DNA from 3 places in the Enterobacter cloacae complex sp. HYC042_NIDB genome. Region 1 is predicted to be linked to each of the others. Evidence: predicted binding sites of a transcription regulator. Region 1 holds the regulator's gene; each other region holds the start of a gene.
The links. The regulator PurR, encoded in region 1, represses purine synthesis genes. The targets are predictions, from matches to a motif close to CANGCAAACGTTTGCNTG.
Positions count from the first base shown of each region.

Region 2: a site for PurR is predicted at 6,527-6,544, ahead of purM (phosphoribosylformylglycinamidine cyclo-ligase). Genes of this name have one in related genera too.
Region 3: a site for PurR is predicted at 1,883-1,900, ahead of pyrD (quinone-dependent dihydroorotate dehydrogenase). Genes of this name have one in related genera too.

Region 1 is NZ_CP109650.1:2,225,612-2,235,474, forward strand. It holds gene punC (purine nucleoside transporter PunC) at 241-1,431, opposite strand; gene punR (DNA-binding transcriptional activator PunR) at 1,546-2,457, shown strand; gene purR (HTH-type transcriptional repressor PurR) at 2,475-3,500, opposite strand; gene cydH (cytochrome bd-I oxidase subunit CydH) at 3,798-3,887, shown strand; gene OKF39_RS10710 (MFS transporter) at 4,051-5,217, shown strand; gene sodB (superoxide dismutase [Fe]) at 5,255-5,836, opposite strand; gene OKF39_RS10720 (C40 family peptidase) at 5,959-6,732, opposite strand; gene grxD (monothiol glutaredoxin 4) at 7,071-7,418, shown strand; gene rnt (ribonuclease T) at 7,463-8,113, opposite strand; gene gloA (lactoylglutathione lyase) at 8,209-8,616, opposite strand; gene nemA (alkene reductase) at 8,717-9,814, opposite strand.
Region 2 is NZ_CP109650.1:3,630,337-3,640,199, reverse strand. It holds gene OKF39_RS17410 (EAL domain-containing protein) at 1-1,000, shown strand, start outside; gene ppx (exopolyphosphatase) at 1,005-2,543, opposite strand; gene ppk1 (polyphosphate kinase 1) at 2,547-4,607, opposite strand; gene purN (phosphoribosylglycinamide formyltransferase) at 4,791-5,432, opposite strand; gene purM (phosphoribosylformylglycinamidine cyclo-ligase) at 5,429-6,466, opposite strand; gene OKF39_RS17385 (6-phospho-beta-glucosidase) at 6,733-8,163, shown strand; gene upp (uracil phosphoribosyltransferase) at 8,381-9,007, shown strand; gene uraA (uracil permease) at 9,090-9,863, shown strand, end outside.
Region 3 is NZ_CP109650.1:1,875,360-1,885,222, forward strand. It holds gene ssuD (FMNH2-dependent alkanesulfonate monooxygenase) at 1-219, opposite strand, end outside; gene OKF39_RS08855 (sulfonate ABC transporter substrate-binding protein) at 216-1,178, opposite strand; gene ssuE (NADPH-dependent FMN reductase) at 1,171-1,746, opposite strand; gene pyrD (quinone-dependent dihydroorotate dehydrogenase) at 1,996-3,006, shown strand; gene zapC (cell division protein ZapC) at 3,172-3,714, shown strand; gene OKF39_RS08875 (YcbX family protein) at 3,711-4,820, opposite strand; gene rlmKL (bifunctional 23S rRNA (guanine(2069)-N(7))-methyltransferase RlmK/23S rRNA (guanine(2445)-N(2))-methyltransferase RlmL) at 4,919-7,027, shown strand; gene OKF39_RS08885 (ABC transporter ATP-binding protein) at 7,040-8,947, shown strand; gene pqiA (membrane integrity-associated transporter subunit PqiA) at 8,960-9,863, shown strand, end outside.

The DNA.
Region 1 (9,863 bases):
GTTTGTGAGAAATCTCACGGTAAATACCGCGAGGCTAGTATCCGACGTAGAACAGAGGAAGGGAGATAACCCTTGCCGAAATGCCTTCCATGGTAAAACGGGAGCACTCCGGCTCCCGTTAACACATAATATTTATCGTATTTAATCGAACCAAATTTAGTATAGGCCTCAAAATTTGGTGATTCAATAGAAAATTCTTAGCAACCTAATCACTGAAAATTAACATAGTTTCTGGCGCGATTAGGCATGCGAGGTTTCTACCTGCGTGCTCTCATCCTGAGCGGAAGCCTGCATGCGATAGCCTATGACGGCCAGCGCAACGGTAGCCAGCATCACGCTGGTTGTCGTCAGCAGCGGCGTGGCGATCAGCGCGGAGACCACCAGGCTTGCCAGGAAGCACAGCCCCAGCTGCAGGGTGTTCTGCAGCGCAGCCGCGCGGCCTGTCGCCTGCGGGAACGGACGCAGCGCCTGCGCCACAACGATAGGGTAGATCGCCCCGTTCGCTATGGCCATCACGCAGAATGGAATCAATATTTCGGCCAGACCCGCGCCCGGAATAAACCCTACGGCCCAGGTGCCGATGACGCTCAGCGCATAGAGCACCAGCAGCCACGGCAACATCTGCTGGCCTTCCCATTTTTGCAGCGCCGCGCGACAGCCGTACCCGCCCACCAGGAACGCGATGGTCTGCGGAACGTAGCTCAGGCCAATGGCCGCCGGGCTATAGCCCATATCGTGCAGAATAAACGGCGAGCCGGTCAGCCACGCGAAGAAGCTCGCCGAGCAGGCGGCATAGATCAGAACGTTGCCGCGATACGCTTTCGCGCTCAGCAGGGAGGTGAAGGTAATCGGCTTCGCGTCTGCGTGCGCCTCTTTTTTATGCGCGGGCTTGAGGGCGAACGCCGGCAGCATCAGCACCAGCGTGATGGCAAACAGTGTGGCAAAGATGGCCTGCCAGTCAAAGTGCGCGAGGATCCAGCTTCCCAGCAGCGGGGCGAGGGCCGGTGAGAGCCCTACCAGCGGCATGATGGTGGCGAAAATACGGTTAGTGCGGTTCGCCGGATAGTAATCGGTGACCAGCGCCTGCCAGGTCACGGCCGCGGCACAGACGCCGACCGCCTGAACAAACCGCAGCACCAGCAGCCAGGTGGCATCGCGCACCCATAGCATCCCCAGGCAGCCCACGGCAAAAATGGCCAGCCCCAGCAGCAGCACCGGTTTACGCCCAAAGCGATCCGAAAGCGGTCCCCAGAGCAGCTGCGCGAAGGCAAAACCGGCCAGGAACAGGCTCAGGCTGGCGCTGATGGCGGCAGCAGGGGTTTGCAAATCTTCCTGCATGGCGGCAAACGCCGGCAGGTACATATCGGTGGCCAAAAAGCCCAGCACGCTTAAGCCGCCGAGCCAGACTAAAAAACCTTTCCTGGGTTGCACTGTTTTATTCTCCTGAGGAGGCAGGTATATGTTGGCGCTGAGTGTAGGGAGTGCAAAGCCGCTTGTGAAACGCTAATATTTGGCGGGTGCATTCAAATTTTTTGCAGGCAGAAAATGTGGTCCGATTATTCTCTTGAAGTGGTCGATGCTGTCGCGCGTAACGGCAGCTTTAGCGGAGCGGCGCAGGAGTTGCACCGCGTCCCTTCGGCCATCAGCTATACGGTGCGACAGCTTGAGGAGTGGTTGGCGGTACCGCTGTTTGAACGGCGGCATCGTGATGTTGAATTAACGCCCGCAGGGGCGTGGTTTTTGAAGGAAGGGCGTTCTGTTATCAAAAAAATGCAGATCACCCGCGAGCAGTGTCAGCAGATCGCGAACGGCTGGCGGGGCCACCTTTCCATTGCGGTGGATAACATCGTTAAGCCCGAGCGCACCCGGCAGATGATTGTCGATTTTTATCGGCATTTCTCAGACGTAGAACTGCGGGTCTCGCAGGAGGTGTTTAACGGCGTCTGGGATGCGCTGGCGGACGGCAGGGTAGAGATGGCGATTGGCGCGACCCAGGCGATCCCGGTCGGGGGACGTTACGCCTTTCGCGATATGGGGATGCTGAGCTGGAAATGCGTGGTGGCAAGCGATCATCCGCTGGCGGCGACGGAAGGGCCGCTGAGCGACGATACGCTGCGCAGCTGGCCGTCGCTGGTGCTGGAAGATACCTCCCGCTCGCTGCCGAAGCGAATTACCTGGCTGCTGGACAACCAGCGGCGGGTTGTCGCCCCTGACTGGGGATCGTCGGCGACGTGCCTCAGCGCCGGGCTCTGCGTAGGCATGGTGCCCGCCCATTTTGCACGTCCGCGAATCGACACCGGTGAGTGGGTTGAGCTAACGCTGGAGAATCCGTTCCCGGATGCGGCCTGCTGCCTCACCTGGCAACAAAATGATGTCTCGCCGGCGATGGCCTGGCTGCTGGACTATCTGGGGGACAGCGAAACGCTTAACCGGGAGTGGCTGCGGGAGCCAGACTGACTGGCTCCGCAATGAAATTAACGACGGTAGTCGCGGAACGGGCCATCCGCAACGGAACGGCGTTCGATGAGGCGAGGGTGAACTTCAATGGACTGTGACTCTTCACGCTTGTTGACGATCCTGTCCAGCAGCATATTGAAGGCCGTTTCACCCAGTGAATCTTTCGGCTGGTGAATGGTGGTTAACGCTGGCGTGAAGAAGCGCGCGTTGCGCACGTTGTCATACCCGATCACGGAGATGTCCTGCGGTACGCGCAGACCCAGCTCGTCGGCCGCACAGAGGGCGCCCATCGCCATGATATCGCCCCCGCAGAAAACGGCGGTTGGACGGTGAGGCTGGGAGACGATCTGCTGCATCGCGCGGTAGCCTGATTCCGGCTCAAAGTCGCCCTGCACGATCCAGTTTTCCGGCACGGTGATTAGCGCTTCTTCCATCGCTTTCATAAAACCGGCCAGGCGGCCCGCGCCGGTGTTGCGTTCCAGCGGACCCGGGATCACGCCAATCTCGCGGTGGCCGCGTTCGATCAGATAACGGCCCGCCATGTAACCGCCTTCAAAGGCGTTATCGATAACGGAGTCGGTGAAGTCGGCGCGCGCTTCGCCCCAGTCCATCACCACCATAGGGATATGGCGATACTCTTCCAGCATCGACAGCACGGATTCCGGGTACTCTGAACACATTACCAGCAGGCCGTCCACGCGCTTTTGCGCCATCATCGACAGGTAGGCGCGCTGTTTTTCAATGCTGTTCCAGGCGTTGCCGAGAATCAGGGTATAGCCTTTCTGGAAGCAGTTTTTTTCTACCGCTTCAATGATCTCGGCAAAATAGGCCGCTTCGCTGCTGGTCGCCAGCAGACCAATAGACTTGGTGTGATTAACCTTGAGGCTGCGCGCAACCGCGCTCGGCGAGTAGTGCAGCTCTTTGATCGCTGCCCAGACGGCGTTGCGCGTCTCTTCCGCCACAAAACGGGTTTTGTTAATTACATGTGATACGGTTGTAGTGGAAACGTTTGCGCGTTTTGCTACGTCTTTAATTGTTGCCATTAAATGTCACTCCAGACCATATCCTAAACTCCTGAAAAACTTGAAGGTAAACGTTTGCCTTCTCTCACCCTTATCACGCAATTTTGAATTGCGGCACGCCGGGAAAACGACACGGGACGTCAGGAGGGGGTCAATGGCCGGTACGCTAATAAATTTAGCGTGGAATTTTGGCCTATCTTGATGAAAAGGGGAAGAGGTAAAGTGTTTATCAGCTTAAATCCAGGAAGATTTTTGACGTAAACTGTGCAAAAATGAGCAAGCTCACTTTTCGTGGGGGGATTAAAAGGAGAAAAATTGATGAGTTCCGATCTGAAGTTTTCGCTGTTCACCACCGTTATTGTGCTGGCGCTGATTGTGGCGGCTGGCCTGACGGCTGCGCTGCATTGATTTACGCGGGGGGAGAGCCTTCTCCCTCCCGAACGCTCCGATTGTTACTTCTCTGGCAAAAATCTTTTGCCATTTTGTTAACTTCTCATTTTTTGTGATTGATGTCATGCTTTCCGCTTCTTTGTTCTGTGTCACCACATGACACGGCATCCGGAGTTGACGCATGAAAATCAATTTTCCCCTGCTGGCCCTGGCGATTGGCGCTTTTGGGATTGGCACCACTGAATTCTCCCCGATGGGGTTACTGCCCGTTATCGCCCGGGGCGTGGACGTCTCGATCCCGGCCGCCGGGATGTTAATCAGCGCCTACGCTATCGGCGTGATGGTGGGAGCGCCGCTGATGACGCTTCTGCTTTCGCACCGTGCGCGTCGCAATGCGCTGATTTTCCTGATGGCGATTTTCACCCTGGGCAACGTGCTTTCGGCCATTTCGCCGGATTACACCACTCTGATGCTGTCGCGCATTCTGACCAGCCTCAACCACGGTGCCTTCTTTGGTCTGGGCTCAGTCGTGGCCGCAAGCGTGGTGCCAAAACACAAGCAGGCCAGCGCCGTGGCGACCATGTTTATGGGGCTGACCATCGCTAACATCGGCGGTGTTCCTGCGGCAACCTGGCTGGGCGAGGTCATTGGCTGGCGGATGTCCTTCCTGGCGACGGCCGGACTGGGCGTGGTCGCGATGGTGGCGTTATTCTTCTCCCTGCCAAAAGGCAGTGCGGGTGAACGCCCTGATGTACGCAGAGAGCTGTCGGTGCTGATGCGCCCGCAGGTACTCTCCGCGCTGCTGACCACCGTGCTGGGGGCAGGAGCGATGTTTACCCTCTACACCTATATTTCGCCGGTCTTACACGACATTACCCACGCAACGCCACTCTTTGTTACCGCGATGCTGGTGCTGATTGGCGTCGGCTTCTCGATTGGCAACTATCTCGGCGGGAAATTTGCTGACCGTTCCGTGAACGGCACGCTGAAGGGCTTTTTAACCCTGCTGATTGTCATTATGGTCGCGATCCCGTGGCTGGCGCAGAATGAATTCGGCGCGGCGATTGCGATGGTTGTCTGGGGCGCTGCCACCTTTGCCGTGGTGCCGCCGCTGCAGATGCGCGTGATGCGTGTCGCCCATGAGGCGCCGGGTCTCTCGTCTTCCGTGAATATCGGGGCATTCAATCTCGGCAATGCGCTGGGCGCCGCCGCCGGAGGCGCCGTGATTTCAGGCGGTCTGGGGTACAGTTTTGTGCCGGTGATGGGGGCGATTATTGCCGCGCTCGGCCTGCTGCTGGTGATGATGTCCGGCCGTAAACAGCCTGAAGCGGTTTGCACGGCTGAATAAGCAAAAACGCAGAAGGGTTACCCCTTCTGCGTGTCTCTTACGCGGCGAAGTTCTTCGCGACAAAGTCCCAGTTAACCAGAGCCCAGAAGTGCTCCAGGTAGTTCGGGCGCGCATTACGGTAATCAATGTAGTAAGCATGTTCCCACACGTCCACGGTCATCAGCGGCGTAGCGCTGGTGGTCAGCGGGGTGCCCGCGTTAGACGTGGACACGATAGCCAGTTTGCCATCCGCCTCTTTTACCAGCCACGTCCAGCCAGAACCGAAGTTCTTGATGGCGGCATCGGTAAACTTCGCTTTAAACTCTGCAAAGCTGCCAAAGGCGGCGTTGATGGCGGCTGCCAGTTCACCGGCAGGTTCGCCACCGGCATTCGGCGCCAGGCAGTGCCAGTAGAAAGTGTGGTTCCACACCTGAGCCGCGTTGTTAAAAACGCCACCCTCTGAGCTGCGAACGATCTCTTCCAGCGTTTTGCCTTCAAAATCGGTGCCCTTGATGAGGTTGTTCAGGTTAGTGACGTACGTCTGATGATGCTTGCCGTAGTGGTATTCCAGGGTTTCCGCTGAAATGTGCGGTGCCAGGGCGTCTTTTGCATACGGTAGTGCAGGTAATTCGAACGACATTGCTTCTCTCCTTATTGTATTTTGTGTTGCCAATAACCCTACAGACAACAAGGACAGGATAGCAAATTGAAAGGGTATGCAAAAGAGGAACTTACCCTGCCGCAGATGCGGCAGGGCAGGGATTAACGAATGGTTTTTGGCGTCATGACGCGACGCGCGCCGACGTAGTGACGTACCCAGTAATCTTCGCTGAGCGAGGTGATCTGAATGTCCTGACCGCTGCGCGGAGACTGGATGAATTTCCCGTTGCCGACGTAGACGCCCACGTGGTCAGCCGTACCGCGACCCTGCGTGCGGAAGAAGACCAGGTCGCCGTTTTCCAGCTCACCCCGGTTAACCGGTGACGCATCGCGCAGGTGATACATCTCATTGGCGGTACGTGGAATACGGAATTTAACCAGATCTTTATAGGCGTAATAGACGAGGCCGCTGCAGTCGAAACCGGTACGCGGCGAACTGCCGCCCCAACGATAAGGTTTGCCAATCTGCCCCATCAGTTTATTCATCGCGGTTTTTTGCGCTTTTTGCACACGCACTTTATGCACATCCGCCAGCTTTGTTACCTTCGTGCATTTTGCTTTATGGCCTTTACGGGTAATGCATTTTTCTGTAACGAGGTTAGCGGCGGTCTGCGAAGCTTTATTTTTGGCGGTGCGGGTAGTGCGGGAAGATTTTGTTTTCGTCTTGCTGGAAGCGGTTTGTTTAGTCTGAGCGGTGGTTTTTTTCTTGTCGTTCTTGTTGCTGGTTTTTTTCTTACGTTCTGTGGCTTTCACCAGATGGCTTTTTTGTACAGCAGATTGCCGCGCCTGCTGAGAGGCGTTTGCCGCTGGCGTTAACGTGAGTGATGTAAACAGTAAAGCACAGAGCGTGATCGAGATTTTAGTTATCCGCGCCACTGGGCAGTCCCCTGATATATGCAGGTCATCAATAATACCCGCGTGTGATTTACAAAGCCCGTCGATTCTAATCCATAAAAACCCGAGAAGTTAATAGCATTTTTCAATCTAAAAACGTGTTTCGTTAGCAAGTGCAAAAAAATTCATCATTCTGACGCACAATTGTTCGCTCCCTAAGCAAAACCCTGACGGGCGAAGGGGTAAACACCATTTGCAATGCAACTTTTGTGGAGTCGGGGTAAAATATATAAACGTGACTAAAATGTTATTTTCCGATGCCAGCCTGACCCGCTACAATGTCAGACTATTGCCGTAACAGAAGTTAAAGGAAGCAAGACATGAGCACCACTATTGAAAAAATCCAGCGCCAGATCGCTGAAAACCCGATTCTGCTGTATATGAAAGGTTCTCCGAAGCTGCCAAGCTGCGGCTTCTCCGCGCAAGCGGTTCAGGCGCTGTCAGCCTGTGGTGAGCGTTTTGCTTACGTTGATATCCTGCAGAACCCGGACATCCGCGCTGAGCTGCCAAAATACGCTAACTGGCCGACCTTCCCGCAGCTGTGGGTAGACGGCGAGCTGGTGGGCGGCTGCGATATCCTGATTGAGATGTATCAGCGCGGCGAACTGCAGCAGCTGATCAAAGAGACGGCGGCGAAGTACAAAACGGAAGAGCCGGACGCAGAATAATTTTCTGCGTTAATAAAAAAGCGACCTGAAGAGGTCGCTTTTTTTTATTCTTCACTGTCGCCCATCGGCAGCGGCCAGCCGCCCAGACGCTTCCAGCGGTTGACGATCTCACAGAACAGCTCTGCGGTGCGCTCCGTATCGTATAAGGCGGAGTGCGCCTGGGTACCGTCAAACGGTATACCCGCCGTAATGCAGGCTTTGGATAAAACCGTTTGTCCCAGCGCCAGGCCGCTTAGCGCGGCGGTGTCGAAGGTCACGAACGGGTGGAAAGGGTTGCGTTTGAGCGACGCGCGTTCGGCTGCGGCCATGGTAAAGCTGTGATCGAAGGTGGCGTTATGGGCTACCATGATGGCGCGGCTGCAGTTGCTCTCTTTCATGCCTTTACGCACCATTTTAAAAATGGCGTGCAGCGCATCATATTCACTGACTGCACCACGCAGCGGGTTATGCGGATCGATACCGTTAAACGCCAGCGCCTCCGGCTGTAAGTTTGCCCCTTCGAAAGGTTCAATGTGGAAATGCAGCGTGGTGTCCGGTGTAAGCCAGCCCTGTTCATCCATCTTCAGCGTGATGGCGGCAATTTCGAGCAGCGCATCGGTTTTAGCGTTAAATCCGGCTGTTTCTACATCAATGACAACGGGATAAAAACCACGAAAACGGTCGCACAGACCGCTAAATTGAGCGTTATCGGACATCAGGGTCTCTTACAAGGGGAAAAAGCAGTGCGCATTATGGCAAATTTTGCAGGGTGATGCAGTAAAACTACGGGCGCATGTTGCGCCCTGAAGGATCAGTTGCCCAGACCGCGACCCGCGTCTTTGGCTTCAATCAGCTCGATCTTGTAACCGTCCGGATCTTCTACAAAGGCAATAACGGTGGTGCCGCCTTTTACCGGGCCGGCTTCGCGCGTGACGTTACCGCCGTTGCTGCGAATGCGTTCACACGCCTCGGCCGCGTTGTCCACTTCCAGCGCGATATGGCCGTAGGCGGTGCCCAGCTCATAGCTGTCCACGCCCCAGTTGTAGGTCAGTTCAATGACCGCTTCATCCGTTTCCGGGCCGTAGCCCACGAACGCCAGCGAGTATTTGTATTCCGGGTTTTCGCTGGTGCGCAGCAGCTTCATGCCCAGGACGTTAGTGTAGAAATCGATAGAACGTTGCAGATCGCCAACGCGCAGCATGGTGTGAAGTAGGCGCATAATTTCCTCATTAACCAATGGAATAGACTATTTTTTTGAACAGAAACGATGTTTTAGTATAGCGGCGAAGTGTCGCCGCTATCAATGAACAATGGCGAGATTACAGTGAAGGGTAGTCGGTGTAGCCTTCCGCGCCGCCGCCGTAGAAGCTCTCAGGACGCTGCGGGTTCAGGGCCGCTTTCTGCTGCAGTCGAGCAACCAGATCCGGGTTGGCAATATAGTCGCGGCCAAACGCCACGGCGTCGATCAGCCCTTTATTAATCAGATCTTCGGCTTTCTCAGGGGTATAAGCACCCGCTCCGATGATCACCCCGTGGAAGCGCTCGCGCACTTTCTGACGGAAGGCTTCCGTATAAGGCTTACCGCCGGCCCAGTCCGGCTCGGACATGTGCAGATAGGCAATGCCGCGCTTCGCCAGCTCTTCAATCAGATACAGCGCGTCCGCTTCTTCATTCGGACCGTTGTCGACGTTCTGGAACGTACCGATTGGGGAGACGCGGATACCGATACGGTCCGGGCTCCACTCCTGACAAACGGCGTCAACCACTTCCAGCACCAGGCGGGCGCGGTTTTCGACGCTGCCGCCGTACTGGTCGGTGCGATGGTTAGACGACGGTGACAGGAACTGGTGCAGCAGGTAACCGTGCGCGGAGTGCAGCTCAACCAGGTCAAAACCGGCTTCGCGGGCGTTAGCAACGGCCTGGCGGAAGTCGTTCACGATACCCGGGATCTCATCCAGCTCCAGCGCGCGTGGCGTAGAGGTGTCGACGCGGATCGCGTTGCCGTTTTCATCGCGCAGGGAGGTGCGGGTGTTCGCGTTCAGGGCAGACGCTGAAACCGGCGCCTGACCGCCAGGCTGAATGCTGCTGTGGGAGATACGACCGGTATGCCACAGCTGGACCGCAATGCGACCGTCTTCAGCGTGAACGCCCGCGGTGATTTTCTGCCATGCGGCGATCTGCTCCGGGCTGTGCAGCCCCGGCGCACCCGCATATCCCTTGGCCTGAGCAGAAATCTGCGTGGCTTCAGTGATGATCAGGCCAGAGCTGGCGCGCTGACGATAGTATTCACCCATCAGTGGGGTTGGGATATCACCCGGCTCAATGCTGCGCAGACGGGTAAGCGGAGCCATAAACACGCGGTTTGGCGCGGTGACGGCACCCACTTTTAAGGGGGTAAATAATTTTTCAGCTGACATAACGACTCCTGAGTAGACCAGTCGACTAGTAATAACGTAAATAAAAACG
Region 2 (9,863 bases), 1.4 Mb from region 1:
CCAGCAGCGGATTGAGACCCTGGACGAGCACATCAAGCAGTTCCGCTTTGTCTGGGACGGCATGCCGCTGCAGCCGCAGGTGGGGGTGAGCTACTGCTATGTGCGTTCGCCGGTTAACCACCTCTATCTGGTGCTGGGTGAGCTGGGGGTGGTGGCCGATCTGTCGCTCTCCTCTAACCACCCGGAAAATCTTCAGCAGCGCGGCGCCGTCCATCTGCAGCGCAGCCTGAAGGATAAAGTCGCGGTGATGAGTCGCCTGCAGCGTGCGCTGGATAACAACGCATTCACGCTGCTCGCTCAGCCCGTACGCGGCCTGCGTGGCGATAGGTATCATGAGGTCTTGCTGCGGATGACTGATGCAAACGGGCTGTTGATCTCCCCTGAACAATTCCTGCCGATAGCCCAGGAGTTTGGCCTCTCTTCGCGGGTGGATTTGTGGGTGCTGGAGCATACGCTGCGCTTCCTCGCCGCGCATCGCGAAAGGCTACCCGGCCAGCGCTTTGCCATTAATCTGGCCCCTTCAACGGTGTGTCGGGTGCAGTTCCCGCTTGAGGTGAGTCGCCTGCTGGCGAAATATGCCATTGAGCCGTGGCAGCTGATCTTTGAAGTGACGGAGTGCAGCACCTTCTGCAACGCGGAGCAGGGGCTCCATATTCTGCGGCAGCTGCAGAAAATGGGGGTACGCATTGCGATCGATGATTTTGGTACCGGCTATGCGAGCTATGCGCGGCTGAAAAGCGTGGATGCGGACATTCTCAAAATCGACGGCGATTTCATCCGCAATATCGTCAACAACAGTCTGGATTACCAGATTGTGGCCTCTATCTGTCATCTGGCGCGCATGAAGAAGATGCTGGTGGTGGCGGAATATGTCGAGACCGAAGAGATACGTAGCGCGGTGCACGCGCTAGGCATTGATTATGTGCAGGGCTATCTGATTGGCAGACCGGCACCGCTTGAGTCACTGCTGGAAGCAGAGGCGTCCACGGCGGACGCCTGAGCCGTTACGCGGCGACGTCGGCGCTATCTTCCTCGATTTTGAGCATCCAGCCGGTGACCGCTTCCCAGTACTGCTGCTCTTTTTCCAGGTCCAGCAGGACCAGCGCGTTCTGGCTGAACCAGTCGTGCGGGAAGCTCAGCGTCCAGTGGTGATCGTCGGTTTTCAGCTTCAGCGTCGGCGGTGTGGTGGTGGCCTGACGCTGATTGTTCAGCAGCACGCCCAGGCGCAGCAGCTGAATAAGCGGCAGGAACTGCTTTTTCTTAAACAGCGTGAAGCGCGGCAGATCGTCGAGCTTGATGGCTTTACGGTGATAGCGCACCAGGGTTGCCATCATGGTTTGCTGCTCCTGGTTGAAGCCGGGCAGATCGCTGTTTTGCAGAATATACGCTGAATGGCGGTGCATCCCGCTGTGGTTGATGTTCAGCCCCACCTCGTGCAGCATCGCGGCCCATTTCAGCAGCGCGGCAAGCTGCGGGTGCGCCAGCTTGGGGTTCTGCTCCTGCCACTGCTCGTACATCTGCACCGTGGTTTCCAGCACGCGCTTCGCCTGCTCGCGGTCGATGTTGTACTGGTTGGCCAGGCTTTGCGCGGTGCGGCTGCGAATGTCCTGATGGCGGAAGCGGCCCTCCATCTCATACAGCACCCCCTCACGCAGAGCGCCGTCGGAAAGGCGCAGCTCTTTAATCGCCAGGGCGTCAAACACGCCGCAGAGAATAGCCAGGCCCGGCACGAAGACTGCCTTACGCTCGTCGGAAAGCCCCGGCAAGCTTAGGGCATCAAAACTTTTATGCTTCAGCACCTCTTCGGTCAGCAGGGTCAGACGTTCAGGCGTGATAAAACCGTCTTTTTCACCCATCGCCAGCAGCACTTCATGCGCCGCCTTGATGGTGCCCGACGCGCCCAGCGCCACGTTCCAGCCCTGAATGCGGTACTGCCAGGCCAGATTCTCCAGCTTCTGGATCGCAGCCATTTTCGCCCGCTGGAAGTTTTCACGGGTAATGGTGCCGCCGGGGAAGTACATCTGCGCGAAGCTGACGCAGCCCATGCGACGGCTCTCCACCAGGCGCGGCTCAAAGTCTTCACCGATCACCAGCTCCGTAGAACCACCGCCGATGTCGATCACCAGCTTGCGCCCTTTTTCCGGCTGGGTATGTTCAACGCCCATGAAAATCAGACGCGCCTCCTCGTTACCGGAGATGATCTCAATCGGGTAGGGGATCACTTTTTCGGCCCGCTTGAGGAACTCCGGCGCGTTCAGCGCCTGGCGCAGCGTGTGGGTGCCCACGATGCAAACGCTGGAGGGCGAGAAGCCCTGCAGGCGTTCGGCAAACAGCGACAGGCAGTTTAAACCGCGCTCCATCGCCTCTTCGCTGAGCATGCTGCGCTCATCAAGCCCATCCGCCAGGTGTACGCGCTGCTTCAGACGACCGATGATCTGCAGCGCGCCATCAACCTCACGGGCGATGACCATGTGAAAACTGTTAGAGCCAAGATCGACCGCGGCGTATTCCTGCGGGCGTGGGGTCTTATCATTTATCGGCATAGGTTAATCGGGTTGCTCGAGTGATTTGATATAGTCGTAAATCGCCAGCTGTGACCGCACTTTACGGCGGTTGCCGCGCGGTACGTAGCGGTTACTGAGTTCTTTGTCGATATAGCGCGCCTTCACCGTATCGCTGAACAGGATCTCGATAATGTCGAGGATACGCTGTTTCAGACGCGGATCCAGCAGCGGCGTCGCGACTTCAATTCGATAGTCAATATTGCGCGTCATCCAGTCTGCCGAAGAGAGATAGACCTGTTTATCGCCCGCATTATCGAAAATATAGACCCGATCGTGCTCAAGGTAGCGGTCAACGATGCTGATAACGCGAATATTGTCGCTGATGCCTTCCAGTTCCGGAATAAGCGAGCACATGCCGCGGATCAGCAGGTTAACCGGCACACCGGAGCTGGACGCCGCATACAGCCTGTCCACCAGCCCTTTATCGACCAGATTGTTAAGCTTCAGCGTGATGCCTGACGACAAGCCTTTCTGGGCATTGGCGATCTCTTTATCGATCATATCGTACAGCAGGCGGCGCGAGTTCTGCGGTGAGACCAGCAGATAGTCGAAGCTCACCGGACGGTACGGGTTTTCGATAAAGTTAAAGACCCGGCGCACTTCGTTGGTAATGCGGGCGTCAGCGGTTAAGAGCGAGTAGTCGGTATAAATCCGCGCGGTTTTTTCGTTAAAGTTCCCGGTGCCGATGTGGGCATAGCGCACCACGTCATCACCCTCTTTACGCGAGATCAGGAACAGTTTGGCGTGAATTTTCAGACCCGGCGCGGAGAAGATCACGTGCACGCCCGCTTCCGTCAGGCGGCGCGCCCAGTGAATGTTCGCCTCTTCGTCGAAGCGCGCCTGCAGCTCAACCACCACGGTGACTTTTTTGCCGTTGTGTGCGGCATGGATCATCGCGTCGATGATGCGAGAATCTTTCGCCACGCGGTAGATGTTGATTTTGATCGCCAGCACGTTCGGGTCGAACGAGGCCTGACGCAGCAGCTCCAGCACGTGTTCAAAGGTGTGGTACGGGTAGTAGAGCAGCACGTCGCGCTCGCGGATGGCGTCGAATCCGTTGCGGAACTTATCGAACCAGATATGACGCAGGCGCGGCAGCGGTTTGTTCACCAGATTGGCTTTGCCAACGTTCGGGAAGCCAATGAAGTCTTTAAAGTTGTGATAACGGCCACCCGGCACGATGGAGTCATAGCGCGAAATGGTCAGCTTCTCGCGCAGCATCTCCACCATGGCGTCCGGCATGTCGCGCTGATAGACAAAGCGCACCGGCTCGGCCGTCAGGCGCTGTTTCAGGCTGGAGGACATCAGCTCCATCAGGCTGGCTTCCATCTCGTGCACCAGGTCATATTCGGCGTCACGGGTCATCTTCATTGAGTAGGCGTTTAACGCATCGTAATCGAAGAAGCCTTTGAAAATGTCGTCCAGGCAGTAGCGCAGGATGTTATCCAGCAGGATCATCGGCTTGCGTCTGCGCGGGGTTTCCGGCGGCAGGTTCACGAAGCGCGGCACCTTGTCGGACGGGATCTCCAGCAGGGCATAACGGATGGATTCACCGCGAATAATTTCCACCGCCAGGTAGGTGTAGTCATCCTTCAGGAACTGCACCAGATCGGTTTCGCGGTTGATGAGAATCGGGGTAATGTGCTGGCGCAGGTACTGTTTAAAGTAGTGGCGCAGCCAGTTTTGTTGGTTAACGGAAAGCTGACGTTCGTTAATCAGGAAGATTTGATTGCGCGCCATCTCCAGCAGCAGTTCGTTATACAGGCCGTCAAATTCCTGATCGGCTTTCAGCACGCGGGACTGGATTTTGCCCAGCAGATGCCGCGAGTGCGAGTTTAAGCCCTGTTCTTCGCTGATGATGATGCGTCTTTTCAGCTCGGCAAAGCGAACCTTGTAGAACTCATCCAGGTTGTTGGAATAAATGCCTAAAAAACGCATGCGTTCGATCAGCGGGTTACTTTTGTCTGCCGCTTCCTGGAGTACACGTTCGTTAAATGCTAACCAGCTTAGCTCTTTCTCGATATATAACTTTTCCTGACCCATTACAGCTCACACTCCAGTTCAATCACAGGACGTGGTAAATCCGTCTCGTCCTTATTATGGCGAGCATTTCCACGATATGTCCAACAGTGCCAGAAAAGTATGACAGTTATTTTTTTTGTTGAGGAATTTAGCGGGTTGGGGGAGGGAATATCGGGTAAGCGAAGCGCCACCCGACATAGCAAACTACTCTTCGGTCGCATAACCCTGCGGGGGCAACTTCACGCCGTCCAGCCAGGCTGCGCCGTCGCGCATTTCGAGACGCCCGTCGACAAACCAGCTTACCACCAGCGGGTAAATGGCGTGCTCCTGCGTCTGCACGCGTTCGGTCACGTCGTCTTCGTTGTCGCCGTCAAAGACCGGGACTTTCGCCTGCAGGATCACCGGGCCACCGTCCAGCTCGTCGGTCACGAAATGGACGGAGGTACCGTGCTCCTCGTCACCGTTTTCCAGCACCTGACGATGGGTATGCAGGCCGGGATATTTTGGCAGCAGGGAAGGGTGAATATTCAGCAGTCGACCGGCGTAGTGTTCGACGAAGGCCGGGCTCAGAATACGCATATAGCCCGCCAGCACCACGAGGTCAGGCGCGTAGGCGTCAATCTCCTGCACCAGCTCGCGGTCAAAGGCTTCACGTCCGGCGAACTGGCTGGCTTCCAGCGCGTGAGCGGGAATGTTCGCTTCCCGCGCGCGCTCAAGGCCGAACGCGTCGGCCTTGTTGCTGAAAACTGCCCGAATGGTGCCATTGATTTTCTTCTGTTTGCAGGCGTCTATGATGGCCTGCAAATTGCTTCCGTTGCCGGAAATGAGCACCACGATGTTTTTCATTCAATGACCACACGCTGTTCGGAATCGGAGGCTTTAATCGTACCGATTTTCCACGCGTTTTCACCTTTCTCGGTCAGCAGCTTAACCGCTTTATCCGCTTCGCTTGCCGGCAGGGCGATAACCATGCCCACGCCGCAGTTAAAGGTGCGGTACATTTCGTGAGAGCTGACGTTGCCTGCAGTCTGCAGCCAGTTAAAGACGGCTGGCCACTGCCATGAGGATTCGTCAATTACCGCCTGGGTGTTGTCCGGCAGCACGCGCGGGATGTTTTCCCAGAAGCCGCCGCCGGTCAGGTGAGCAATAGCGTGAACGTCAACGTTCTCGATAAGCTCCAGCACGTTTTTCACGTAGATGCGGGTTGGGGCCAGCAGGTGGTCGGCCAGCGGTTTACCGTCCAGCTCGGTGGTCAGCGGATCGCAGCCGCTTACTTCGAGGATTTTACGCACCAGAGAGTAGCCGTTAGAGTGCGGGCCGCTGGAGGCCAGCGCGATCAGCACATCGCCATCGGCCACTTTGCTGCCGTCGATAATTTCTGATTTTTCTACTACGCCGACGCAGAAGCCCGCGACGTCATAATCTTCGCCGTGGTACATGCCCGGCATTTCAGCGGTTTCACCGCCCACCAGCGCACAGCCGGACTGCAGACAGCCTTCGGCGATACCGTTAATGACGCTGGCTGCGGTATCCACATCCAGTTTGCCGGTCGCGTAGTAATCGAGGAAGAACAGCGGCTCTGCGCCCTGAACCACCAGGTCGTTCACACACATCGCAACCAGATCGATACCGATCGTGTCGTGACGTTTTAAATCCATCGCCAGGCGCAGCTTGGTGCCTACGCCGTCAGTACCCGAGACCAGAACAGGTTCACGATATTTTTGCGGCAGCGCGCACAGTGCGCCGAATCCACCCAGACCACCCATCACTTCCGGGCGGCGGGTTTTCTTCACCACACCTTTGATTCGGTCAACCAGCGCATTACCTGCGTCAATATCAACACCGGCATCTTTGTAGCTGAGAGAAGTTTTGTTGGTCACGGCTTAAATCCCCACGCGATTGCATAGCTAGTAAGAAAAATCGGCGCAATTCTAACAGTCCAGGCAAACGTTTGCGAGCCTATTCTGGACGTGGGGATCTTTTTTTCTGTATAGCCCGTAAATGCAGCCAAACTTGACTCCGTTCACGAAAATGAAACCGGTTTCGGCGATCTGCTTGCAACGAATATCCCCTTTGCACATCATCGAACTGAAACCGGTTTCTGTAATTGTTTTTGCAGAAAATAACGCAGAATGAGGGAAAGCGAATGTCAGGATTCAAAGCAGATTTTCTGTGGGGTGGGGCCGTTGCGGCGCACCAGCTTGAGGGCGGCTGGAAAGAGGGCGGTAAGGGCGTAAGTGTTGCCGATGTCATGACCGCGGGCGCCCACGGCGTGCCGCGTGAAATCACCAACGGCGTGCTGGAGGGGAAAAACTACCCTAACCATGAGGCTATCGATTTCTACCACCGTTATAAAGAAGACATCAAACTCTTTGCCGAGATGGGGTTCAAATGCTTCCGTACCTCCATCGCCTGGACGCGTATCTTCCCGAAAGGCGACGAGCTGGAGCCGAACGAGGCGGGCCTGAAATTCTATGACGATCTGTTCGACGAATGCCTGAAGTATGGCATTGAACCGGTTATCACGCTTTCCCACTTTGAGATGCCGTTCCACCTGGTGACGGAATACGGCGGCTGGCGCAACCGTAAGCTGATCGACTTCTTCGTGCGTTTTGCAAAGGTCGTTTTTGAGCGTTACCAGCACAAGGTGAAGTACTGGATGACCTTTAACGAGATCAACAACCAGGCTAACTTCCACGAAGACTTTGCGCCATTTACCAACTCCGGGCTGAAGTACGCGCCTGGTGAAGACCGCGAGCCGGTGATGTTCCAGGCGGCGCACTACGAACTGGTGGCCAGCGCCCTGGCGGTGAAGGCGGGCCGCGAGATTAACCCGTCGCTGCAGATCGGCTGCATGATTGCCATGTGCCCCATCTACCCGCTGACCTGTGCGCCGGACGACATGATGATGGCGATGAACGCCATGCACCGTCGCTACTGGTTTACCGACGTTCACGTGCGCGGCAAATATCCGCAGCATCTGCTCAACTACTTCGAGCGTCGCGGCTTCGCGCTGGATATCACCGAAGAAGATAAAGCCGCGCTGAAGCAGGGCTGCGTGGATTACATCGGGTTCAGCTACTACATGTCTTTCGCCACCAAAGCGACGGCAGATAACCCGGCGCTGGACTACGACGAGAGCAAGAGCCTGGTCTCCAACCCGTACGTGCAGAAATCCGACTGGGGCTGGCAGATTGATCCGGTCGGGCTGCGCTACTCCCTGAACTGGTTCTGGGATCACTATCAGCTGCCACTGTTTATCGTTGAGAACGGCTTTGGCGCGATCGACGTGCAGGAGAGCGACGGCACGGTGAACGACCAGTACCGCATTGATTACCTTTCCGCACACATCCGCGAGATGAAAAAAGCGGTGGTGGAAGACGGCGTGGATCTAATGGGTTATACCCCGTGGGGCTGTATTGACCTGGTGTCTGCCGGAACGGGCGAAATGAAAAAACGCTACGGCTTTATCTTTGTCGATAAAGATAACGAAGGTAACGGCACCCTGAACCGCAGCAAGAAGAAATCGTTCGACTGGTATAAGCAGGTGATTGCGAGCAACGGCGATAACCTCTAATTGTCGGGTGGCGCTAACGCTTACCCGACCTACAATACACGTAGGCCCGCGTAAGCGCAGCGCCACCGGGCAAGACCCCGCACCCAAGCCGGAGCCCAGCCTCCGGTTTTTTTGTTTTTGATTGATGTACGTCAAGCAAGTTGGGTATGGCGCAATCCGAAAAAAGCGGTATAATCCCGCGATTTTTTTGCGGATGCCACCTCAGAGGAGAAAGAGAATGAAGATTGTGGAAGTGAAACACCCACTCGTTAAACACAAGTTGGGCCTGATGCGTGAGCATGACATCAGCACGAAGCGTTTTCGCGAACTGGCTTCTGAAGTGGGCAGCCTGCTGACCTACGAAGCAACCTCCGATCTGGAAACGGAAAAAGTGACCATCGAAGGCTGGAACGGCCCGGTGCAGGTTGAGCAGATCAAAGGTAAGAAAATTACCGTAGTGCCTATCCTGCGTGCCGGTCTTGGCATGATGGAAGGCGTGCTGGAGCACGTACCGAGCGCGCGCATCAGCGTGGTCGGTATCTACCGTAACGAAGAGACGCTGGAGCCGGTACCTTACTTCCAGAAGCTGGTCTCTAACATCGACGAGCGCATGGCGCTGGTGGTTGACCCAATGCTGGCGACCGGCGGTTCAATGATCGCCACCATCGATCTGCTGAAAAAAGCGGGCTGCAGCAGCATTAAGGTGCTGGTTCTGGTTGCTGCTCCGGAAGGGATCGCGGCGCTGGAAAAAGCGCACCCGGACGTTGAGCTGTACACCGCCTCTATCGACCAGGGGCTGAACGAGCACGGGTACATCATCCCGGGGCTCGGCGATGCCGGCGATAAGATCTTTGGTACGAAATAATCGAATAACGATAAATAAGCCGACTTTGATAGTCGGCTTTTTTTTGAATAAAAACCAACAATACTACACAGAGGAAAACACTATGACGCGCCGTGCTATCGGGGTGAGTGAAAGACCGCCGCTTTTACAGACTATCCCGCTTAGTTTGCAGCACCTGTTCGCTATGTTTGGCGCAACCGTGCTGGTGCCAATCCTGTTTCACATTAACCCGGCTACCGTGCTGCTGTTCAACGGCATCGGTACGCTGCTGTACCTCTTTATCTGTAAAGGCAAAATCCCGGCGTATCTGGGGTCGAGCTTTGCTTTTATCTCGCCGGTGCTGCTGCTGCTGCCCCTTGGGTATGAAGTGGCGCTGGGCGGCTTTATCATGTGCGGCGTGCTGTTCTGCCTGGTCTCCTTCATCGTGAAGAAAGCCGGTACCGGCTGGCTGGACGTGATGTTCCCGCCTGCGGCGATGGGCGCCATCGTTGCCGTTATCGGCCTGGAGCTGGCGGGCGTGGCGGCGAATATGGCCGGCCTGCTGCCTGCGGACGGCCAGTCACCGGACTCCAAAACCATTATCATCTCGCTGGTGACGCTGGGCGTGACGGTATTTGGCTCCGTGCTGTTCCGCGGTTTTATGGCGATTATCCCGATCCTGATCGGCGTGCTGGCGGGCTACGCGCTCTCCTTCGTCATGGGCGTTGTGGATACCACGCCGATTGCCGAGGCGCACTGGTTCGCGCTGCCAACTTTCTACACCCCACGCTTTGAATGGTTCGCCATTTTCACCATTCTGCCTGCCGCGCTGGTGGTAATTGCGGAGCACGTTGGCCACCTGGTGGTGACGGCGAACATCGTGAAGCGCGACCTGATC
Region 3 (9,863 bases), 350 kb from region 1:
TTTAAGGCGCTGGGTGACCGGGATCATCGACGCGGCCACCAGCCAGGCATCCTCGCACGAGCGTCCGGTCGGGATCAGCACGCCGGTAAAACCGATTCGGTCCGCTGCCTGGGCAATCTGCTGAAGATAGCCATGGTCAACCGGGCGCGAGCCCTCTTCTGTACCAAGATAGTGTCCATCACCGTGGGTGGGTAAAAACCAGAAAAGATTCAGACTCATGATTTAGCTCCTTCTTTGCCAGCGGGCTGCCAGATGCGTTCGCGAATATCGACCTGTTTTGGTACCAGGCGGTTTTGATAGAAGAGGTCAGCAGTCTGTTGCTGAAGCGCGGCGACGTGTGCGTCGACAGGCGTAATGGTGGTGGGCGGACGGTGACTGAGGTAGCTCGCGATCACCGGCTCAGGTAAGCCCATGGTTTTTGCCAGCAGGGTGATGCTCGCCTGACGCTGGCTCTGGGTCAGGGCATCTGCCTGCGTAAAGGTATCCAGTACGCCCTGAATAAACGCGCCGTTTTTTTCGGCGTAAGGGCGTGAGGCGAGGTAGAACGAACCGGTTTGCTTCAGCGTGGTACCGTCTTTCAGCACCCGTACGCCACCCTGCAGTAATGCCGCGGAGTAGTAAGGATCCCAGATAGCCCAGGCATCAACGTTCTTCTGCTGGAACGCGGCGCGCGCGTCGGCGGGCGTCAGGTAAACGGGCTGAATGTCGGTGAACTTGAGCCCGGCTTCCTGTAAGGCGCGCAGCAACAGGTTGTGCGAGCTGGAACCTTTCTGGAAAGCGACCTTACGCCCTTTAAGGTCGGAGACGCTTTTAATGTCACTGTTTTCAGGTACTAGGATGACTTCGGCTTTCGGCTTAGCGGGTTCTACACCGACGTATACCAGGTCTGCCCCGGCAGCCTGAGCGAAAATAGGCGGGATGTCGCCCGTACTGCCCAGATCGATACTGCCGACGTTCAGGGCTTCAAGCATCTGCGGCCCTGCCGGGAACTCCACCCATGAGAATTTGGTGTCCGGGAAGCGTTTTTCCAGCAGCTGGTGGCTTTTTGCCAGCACCATACTGACGCTGCCTTTTTGGTAGCCAATCCGTAAACTGTCCGGTGCGGTTTCTGCGGCATGTGCCAGCGCGGTAAACGCCATCAGGCCAGCCAGTCCGAGGCGGGTTAAGGTTTTAAACATGTGCGACTCCCTGCGGCGGATTAAAAGAAGGAACCTGGATATCCCGGCGATGCAGCGCGTGCCAGAAAGTTTCCAGCGAGGCATCAAGGCGCGTTTGCAGATTCGGCGTGAAGTGCGGCTTATGCTGGTAGTCAATGACCTGCGAATCATCCGCGAAAACGCCGTGAAGGATCTCCTGCGCCTTCAGGGCGTACAGCACCGGCTTCAGGGCGTAATCTACCGCCAGTAAATGGGCCACCGTGCCGCCCGTTGCCAGCGGCAGAACTACTTTGCCGTCCAGTGCGCGCTCGGGGAGAAGATCGAGCAGCGTTTTCAGCGCGCCCGAAAAAGAGGCTTTATAAATCGGGGTCGCAACGATGAGGCCGTCCGCTTCCTTGAGCTGCTCAGTGAGGGTTTTCAGCGCGGGGCTGTCGAAGCGGGCATACAGCAAATCTTCAGGTTCGAAGTTATGCAGATTCCAGTGGCACACTTCCACGTCCAGGGCATTGAGCTTGTCGCGGGCATATTCCAGCAGGGCGCTGGAACGCGAAGGGAATCGTGGACTTCCGGCCAGGGTAATAACGCGCATACTTCCTCCTTATAACTAATTGTTTGCTTTTGTCTAACATTCATAACAATTTTCAGGAGTGTGACACCGCGCGGTTATTCCACTAAATGATTTATCCGCAATTAAACTGCGAAAAACTGCATAAGAAAGAGAGTGGGAGGTAAACGATTGCGTTTTACGCCGATTTTTTTGCCACAGGTCAATTCCCTTTCGTGACGGGATCGCCCATAATCCCCTCCCGGTTTGCACACCGGGAATCCAGGAGAGTTCATGTACTACCCCTTCGTTCGTAAAGCCCTTTTCCAGCTCGACCCCGAGCGCGCTCATGAATTTACATTCCAGCAATTACGTCGTATTACAGGAACGCCTCTGGCGGCACTGGTGCGTCAAAACGTGCCGGAAAAGCCTGTGCAGTGCATGGGGCTGACCTTTAAAAATCCGCTGGGTCTGGCGGCCGGTCTGGACAAAAATGGCGAGTGCATTGATGCCCTGGGCGCGATGGGCTTTGGCTCCATCGAAATTGGTACCGTCACGCCGCGCCCGCAGCCGGGAAATGACAAGCCGCGCCTGTTCCGCCTGGTCGAAGCCGAAGGGTTGATCAACCGCATGGGCTTTAATAACCTCGGCGTTGATCATCTGGTAGAGAACGTGAAGAAAGCCCATTTTGATGGGGTGTTAGGCATCAATATTGGCAAAAATAAAGATACGCCGGTTGAGCAGGGTAAAGATGACTACCTGATTTGTATGGAAAAAGTCTACGCCTATGCCGGGTATATCGCGGTGAATATTTCCTCGCCCAATACCCCGGGGCTGCGCTCCTTACAATATGGCGAAGCGCTGGACGATCTTCTGAGTGCCATTAAAAATAAACAAAATGAACTCCAGGCGATCCACCATAAATATGTTCCGGTCGCGGTGAAGATCGCGCCGGATCTTTCTGTCGAAGAATTGATCCAGGTTGCCGACAGTTTGGTTCGCCATAATATTGACGGGGTGATTGCAACGAATACCACGCTCGATCGTTCGCTCGTTCAGGGAATGAAAAACTGTGACGAAGCGGGTGGGTTAAGTGGCCGTCCGGTACAATTAAAAAGCACCGAAATTATTCGCGCGCTGTCTGCGGAATTAAAAGGCCGTTTACCGATTATTGGCGTCGGCGGTATCGACTCGGTGATTGCTGCGCGCGAGAAGATGGCGGCCGGTGCGTCACTGGTGCAAATCTATTCCGGCTTTATTTTTAAAGGCCCGCCTTTGATTAAAGAAATCGTTACGCATATCTAATCTTTTTTCTTAATCAGACAACCAGGGCTTTATTTCCAGCCCTGGTTGTTTTATATTCCGTCACTGTTGCTTATTTAGACATTATCGTCTTTTATTACTAGTGTTATAAACGAAGCGGCGAACAGGACATTTTTAGTACAGGACGTTTGGGGACGGGAGAGACACATGCGAATTAAACCTGACGATAACTGGCGCTGGTATTTTTGCGACGAGCATGACCGTATGATGCTCGATTTAGCCAATGGCATGTTGTTTCGTTCTCGTTTTGCCCGCCGAATGTTAACCCCGGACGCGTTTTCTCCATCGGGCTTTTGCGTTGACGATGCGGCGCTTTATTTCTCCTTTGAAGAAAAATGCCGCGACCTGATGCTCTCTAAAGAGCAGCGTGCCGAACTGGTATTAAATGCGCTGGTGGCTATCCGTTTCCTGAAACCGCAAATGCCGAAAAGCTGGCATTTCCTGCCTCACGGCATGGAATGGACGCCAGCAACGGGCGATGCGGCCAGCGTTAACCTGAGCGATACCGCCGAAGAGGTGAGCCTGTTAGTGGTTGAGCCGGGCGAAAATGCCGCACTCTGTCTGCTGGCGCAGCCCGGCGTGACGATTGCCGGGCGCGTAATGCAGTTAGGTGATGCGATCAAAGTCATGAATGACAGGCTGAAGCCACAGCTGCGCGTCGATGCCTTCAGCCTCGAACAAGCGGTTTAAGCTTCCAGTTGTACCGACGTTTTCGGTACGCAGCTACAGCACAGGATTGTGCCGTCATTTCCAATTGCAGATTTTTTCAGCGCACTCACTTCTCCCTCCAGCAGCTTGATGCGGCAGCATCCGCAAATTCCCGCGCGGCAGGAATACGGTACGCGAATACCGGCTTGCTCCAGTTGCTCCAGTAAAACCTGCTGATTGTTGCCACGAATAACCTTGCCCTGCCAGTGAATATCCACCGCAGTGGCGACATTCGTCTCAACCTCGACCATTTCTTCTTCCTGGCCTGAGCCGTACACTCGCGCCGGCCCGCGGGCGAGAATTTCAACCTCATCGCCTACGCGGATTGCGCCGCTGGATCGCGGGATCAGGTTCTGGCCGAAATCGACATCGCCGATGTCCTTCGCGGTACGGAACGATTGCAGCGTTTTCAGCGGCTCGCCGGAAGGATGCTTCTGGCCTTTCTCAGGGCTTACCGTGGTGAAAATGCAGCGGCTGCAGGGTTTGACGACATCAAAGATGACGCTGCCGATGCGGATGACTTTCCAGGTATCTTCATCCCAGGCGTCCGCTCCGGTCACGACCAGATTTGGGCGGAACTGTTCCATCTGTACGCTGGCTTTACAGCGATTCTGTAAATCACGCAGAGACGCTTCGTTGGTGAGCAGGAACGGGAAGCCATCCGCGAAGGAGAGGGGAACGGCATCGTGGCGCTTTACGCGACGCGTCAGTTCCGGCCCAACCCACCGCAGCTGCACGTCGCGGGAGAAGAAGCCGCTCAGCCAGCGGTTAATTTCATCCGGGGCGATGCGCGCGGTGAAATGGTTGCCCCATACTTCCGTTGGCGCGTCGACAGCCGCAAAATCCGCAAAGCGAATCACCGCGCTGGAACCGTCCGGCGCGGTCAGATGCAAACCGTCATGAAGCGGGGAAGGGGTAAAACGAACCATCTGAGGGAACTGGCGTGCGGTGATAAACGTACCGTCAGGCTCGGTGACCATAAAAATACGATCGAAGGCGAACCCGCTCATGTCTGCCAGCGCGTGAGTGACACCGATGCCGCGCATGGATTTCACCGGATGAATAAAAAGCCTGGATAACGTCGCCACTGCACACTCCCTCGAATGAAAATAAGCCTTCAACTTTATGACATACACGCCATATTAGCTATAATGCGCGACAATTTTCTAAGAGTAAAAGTGACGATATGAATTCTCTGTTTGCCAGTACGGCCCGTGGGCTGGAAGAGCTGTTAAAAACTGAACTGGAAGCCCTGGGCGCGCAAGAGTGCCAGGTGGTTCAGGGTGGTGTCCATTTTGAGGGCGACACGCGGCTTATTTACCAGAGCCTGATGTGGAGCCGTCTGGCGTCGCGCATCATGCTGCCGATGAAGGAATGCAAGGTCTATAGCGACCTGGATCTCTACACCGGCGTACAGATGATCGACTGGACAGAGATCTTCACGCCTAACGCCACCTTCGCGGTGCATTTCAACGGCGTGAACGACGAGATCCGCAACAGCCAGTACGGCGCCCTGCGCGTAAAAGACGCCATTGTGGACTGCTTCACGCGTAAAAATAAGGAACGTCCGAACGTCGATCGCGAAAACCCGGACCTGCGTATCAACGTCTGGCTGAACGGCGACACGGCGAGCATCTCCCTCGATCTGAGCGGCGCGGGTCTGCACCTGCGCGGCTACCGCGATCGCACCGGTATGGCACCAATCAAAGAAACCCTGGCCGCCGCCATCGTGATGCGCTCCGGCTGGCAGCCGGGCACGCCGCTGCTTGACCCAATGTGTGGCTCCGGTACGCTGCTGATTGAGGCCGCAATGCTGGCAACCGACCGTGCGCCAGGGCTGCACCGCGGCCACTGGGGCTTCAAAGGCTGGGCGCAGCACGACGAAGCGCTCTGGAAAGAGGTTAAAGACGACGCGCAGACCCGCGCCCGTAAGGGGCTGGCGGAGTATACCTCTCACTTCTACGGTTCGGATAGCGACCCGCGCGTAATAGAACGCGCGCGCAGCAACGCCCGTCGCGCCGGTATCGGCGAGCTGGTCACCTTCGAGGTGAAAGACGTGGCGAACCTGACCAACCCGCTGCCGAAAGGCCCGTACGGGACCGTAATCAGCAACCCGCCATACGGCGAGCGTCTCGACAGCGAACCGGCGCTGATTGCCCTGCACAGCCTGCTGGGCCGCAATATGAAGGACTACTTCGGCGGCTGGAATCTGTCTCTGTTCAGCGCCTCGCCGGAGCTGCTGAGCTGCCTGCAGCTGCGTGCCGACCGCCAGTTTAAGGCGAAAAACGGCCCGCTGGACTGCGTGCAGAAAAACTACCATCTGGCAGAGAAAGCGGCGGACAGCAAGCCAACCGGCGTGGCAGAGGATTACGCCAACCGCCTGCGCAAAAACCTGAAGAAATTTGAAAAATGGGCGAAGCAGGAAGGGATCGAGTGCTATCGCCTGTACGATGCCGACCTGCCGGAGTACAACGTGGCAGTTGACCGCTATGCGGACTGGGTGGTGATTCAGGAATATGCTCCGCCGAAAACCATCGATGCGCAAAAAGCGCGCCAGCGCATGCTGGACGTCATTGCGGCCACCATTGCCGTGCTGGGGATTGCACCGAACAAGCTGGTGCTGAAAACCCGCGAGCGTCAGAAAGGTAAAAACCAGTACCAGAAGATGGGCGAAAAGGGCGACTTTATCGAAGTGGGCGAATACAACGCTCGCCTGTGGGTGAACCTGACCGACTATCTTGATACCGGCCTGTTCCTCGACCACCGCATCGCCCGCCGCATGCTCGGCCAGATGAGCAAGGGCAAAGATTTCCTCAACCTGTTCTCCTACACCGGGAGCGCCAGCGTGCATGCCGGTCTCGGCGGTGCGCGCAGCACTACCACGGTGGATATGTCCCGCACCTATCTGGAGTGGGCCGAGCGTAACCTGCGTCTGAACGGCTTAACCGGACGTCAGCATCGCCTGATGCAGGCCGACGTGCTGGGCTGGCTGCGCGATACCGACGAGCAGTTCGACCTGATCTTTATCGATCCGCCGACCTTCTCTAACTCCAAGCGCATGGAGGATAGCTTTGACGTTCAACGCGATCACCTGCGCCTGATGACCGACCTGAAGCGCCTGCTGCGCAAAGGCGGCACCATTATGTTCTCGAACAACAAACGCGGCTTCCGTATGGATCATGACGGCCTGGCAGCCCTGGGACTGAAAGCACAAGAAATCAGTCAAAAAACGCTGTCTCAGGACTTCGCCCGTAACCGTCAAATTCATAACTGCTGGTTGATTACCGCGGTCTGAAAGGAAAAATAAATGTCATTAATTAGTATGCACGGCGCGTGGCTCTCTTTCAGCGACTCACCGCTTCTCGATAATGCAGAGCTGCATATCGAAGATAACGAGCGCGTCTGTCTGGTGGGCCGTAACGGCGCGGGTAAATCCACGCTGATGAAAATCCTCAACCGCGAGCAGGGGCTGGATGACGGCCGCATCGTATACGAGCAGGATCTGATCGTCTCCCGCCTCCAGCAGGATCCGCCGCGTCATGTGACCGGCAGCGTGTACGATTTCGTAGCGGAAGGCATCTCCGAGCAGGCGGAGTACCTGAAGCGCTATCACGAGATTTCGCATCTGGTGATGACCGACCCGAGCGACAAGAATCTCAACGAACTGGCGAAAGTGCAGGAGATGCTCGATCACCACGGTTTGTGGCAGCTGGAAAACCGCATTAACGAGGTGCTGGCGCAGCTCGGGCTGGAACCCGACATGGAGCTGTCGGCGCTCTCCGGCGGCTGGCTGCGTAAAGCGGCGCTGGGGCGCGCGCTGGTCAGCGGCCCTAAGGTACTGTTGCTGGACGAACCAACCAACCACCTGGACATCGAAGCGATTGACTGGCTGGAAGGGTTCCTGAAAACCTTCAGCGGCACCATCATCTTCATCTCGCACGACCGTTCGTTTATTCGCAATATGGCGACGCGCATTGTCGATCTCGACCGCGGCAAGCTGGTCACCTATCCCGGAGATTACGACACCTATCTGCTGGAGAAAGAAGAAAATCTGCGCGTGGAAGAGCTGCAGAACGCCGAGTTCGACCGCAAGCTGGCGCAGGAGGAGGTCTGGATCCGCCAGGGCATCAAAGCCCGCCGTACCCGTAACGAAGGCCGCGTGCGTGCCCTGAAGGCGATGCGTCGCGAGCGCAGCGAGCGCCGCGAAGTCATGGGCAGCGCCAAAATGCAGGTGGAAGAGGCGTCCCGCTCCGGCAAGATTGTCTTCGAAATGGAAAACGTTAATTACCAGGTTGACGGCAAGGTGCTGGTGAAAGATTTCTCTGCGCAGGTTCAGCGCGGGGACAAAATTGCGCTCATCGGCCCGAACGGCTGCGGCAAAACCACGCTGCTGAAGCTGATGCTGGGCCAGCTGCAGGCCGACAGCGGTCGCATTCACTGTGGCACCAAGCTGGAAGTGGCCTACTTCGATCAGCACCGCGCGGAACTGGATCCGGACCGCACGGTGATGGACAACCTCGCCGAAGGTAAACAGGAAGTGATGGTAAACGGCAAGCCGCGTCACGTGCTGGGCTACCTGCAGGACTTCCTGTTCCACCCGAAACGCGCCATGACACCGGTGCGCGCGCTGTCCGGTGGGGAGCGTAACCGTCTTCTGCTGGCCCGTCTGTTCCTGAAGCCAAGTAATCTGTTGATCCTCGATGAACCGACGAACGATTTGGATGTCGAAACGCTGGAATTACTCGAAGAGCTGATCGATGGGTATCAGGGAACCGTGATGCTGGTTAGCCACGATCGTCAGTTCGTGGATAACACCGTGACCGAGTGCTGGATCTTCGAAGGTGAAGGGCGAATTGGCCAGTACGTGGGCGGTTATCACGACGCAAAAGGGCAGCAGTCGCAGTCTCTGGCGCAGAAACAGTCGAAGTCCAGAACAGGTACTGAACCTGCTGTAACAAAAGCAGAAACTGTCAAGAAAACCTCGGCTAAACTAAGCTATAACCTGCAGCGCGAACTGGAGGGGCTACCTCAGCGTCTTGAAGAGCTGGAGGCCGCGCTTGAGGAGCTGCAAGCGCAGGTTGCTGATGCCTCATTCTTTACCCAATCGCATGACTATACTCAGAAAGTACTGGCTGAAATGTCCGCGGCTGAAAAAGCCCTGGAAGAAGCATTTGAGCGCTGGGAGTACCTTGAGTCTCTGAAAAACGGCGCATAACAGGGATTAAATATGTGTGACCAGCACCATGCCGACAGGCATATATTATGCTCGCAATGCGATATGCTCGTGGCGTTGCCAGAGCTTGGTCACGGACATAAAGCCCAGTGTCCACGCTGTGGCGCGACGTTGACAACCGAGTGGGACGCGCCGCGGCAGCGTCCCACCGCTTACGCGCTGGCAGCACTGTTCATGCTGCTGCTCTCCAATCTCTTCCCCTTCGTCTATATGAAGGTGGGCGGGATGACAAGCCAGGTGGATCTGCTTGAAATCCCGGGCGTGATGTTCTCGGAAGATTACGCCAGCCTCGGCACCTTTTTTCTGCTATTCGTCCAGATAGTCCCGGCGTTTTGCCTGGTCATCATCCTGCTGCTGGTTAACCGCGTCAGGATGCCGTCACCGCTGAAAATCCGGCTCGCGCGCATCCTTTTTCAGCTCAAAAGCTGGGGGATGGCCGAGATCTTTCTCGCAGGGATACTGGTCAGTTTCGTGAAGCTGATGGCGTACGGCGACGTGGGGATAGGCAGCAGCTTTATTCCCTGGTGTCTGTACTGTGTCCTGCAGCTGCGTGCTTTCCAGTGCGTGGACAGGCGCTGGGCCTGGGACGATATCGCCCCGGCACCGACGCTCGCGCAGACGGTGAAGGTCGGCGTGCCGGGTATCCGCCAGGGGCTCCGTTCTTGTCCGTGCTGTACCGCCGTGCTGCCCGCCGATCTTGAGGTTTGTCCGCGCTGCGAAACGAAGGGCCATGTTCGCCGTAAAAATAGCCTGCAGTGGACGATGGCACTGCTGGTCACGTCCGTCATGCTGTATCTGCCCGCTAATATTCTGCCGATTATGATCACCGATTTGCTCGGCGATAAAATGCCCTCGACGATCCTCGCCGGGGTCATACTGCTGTGGAGCGAAGGATCCT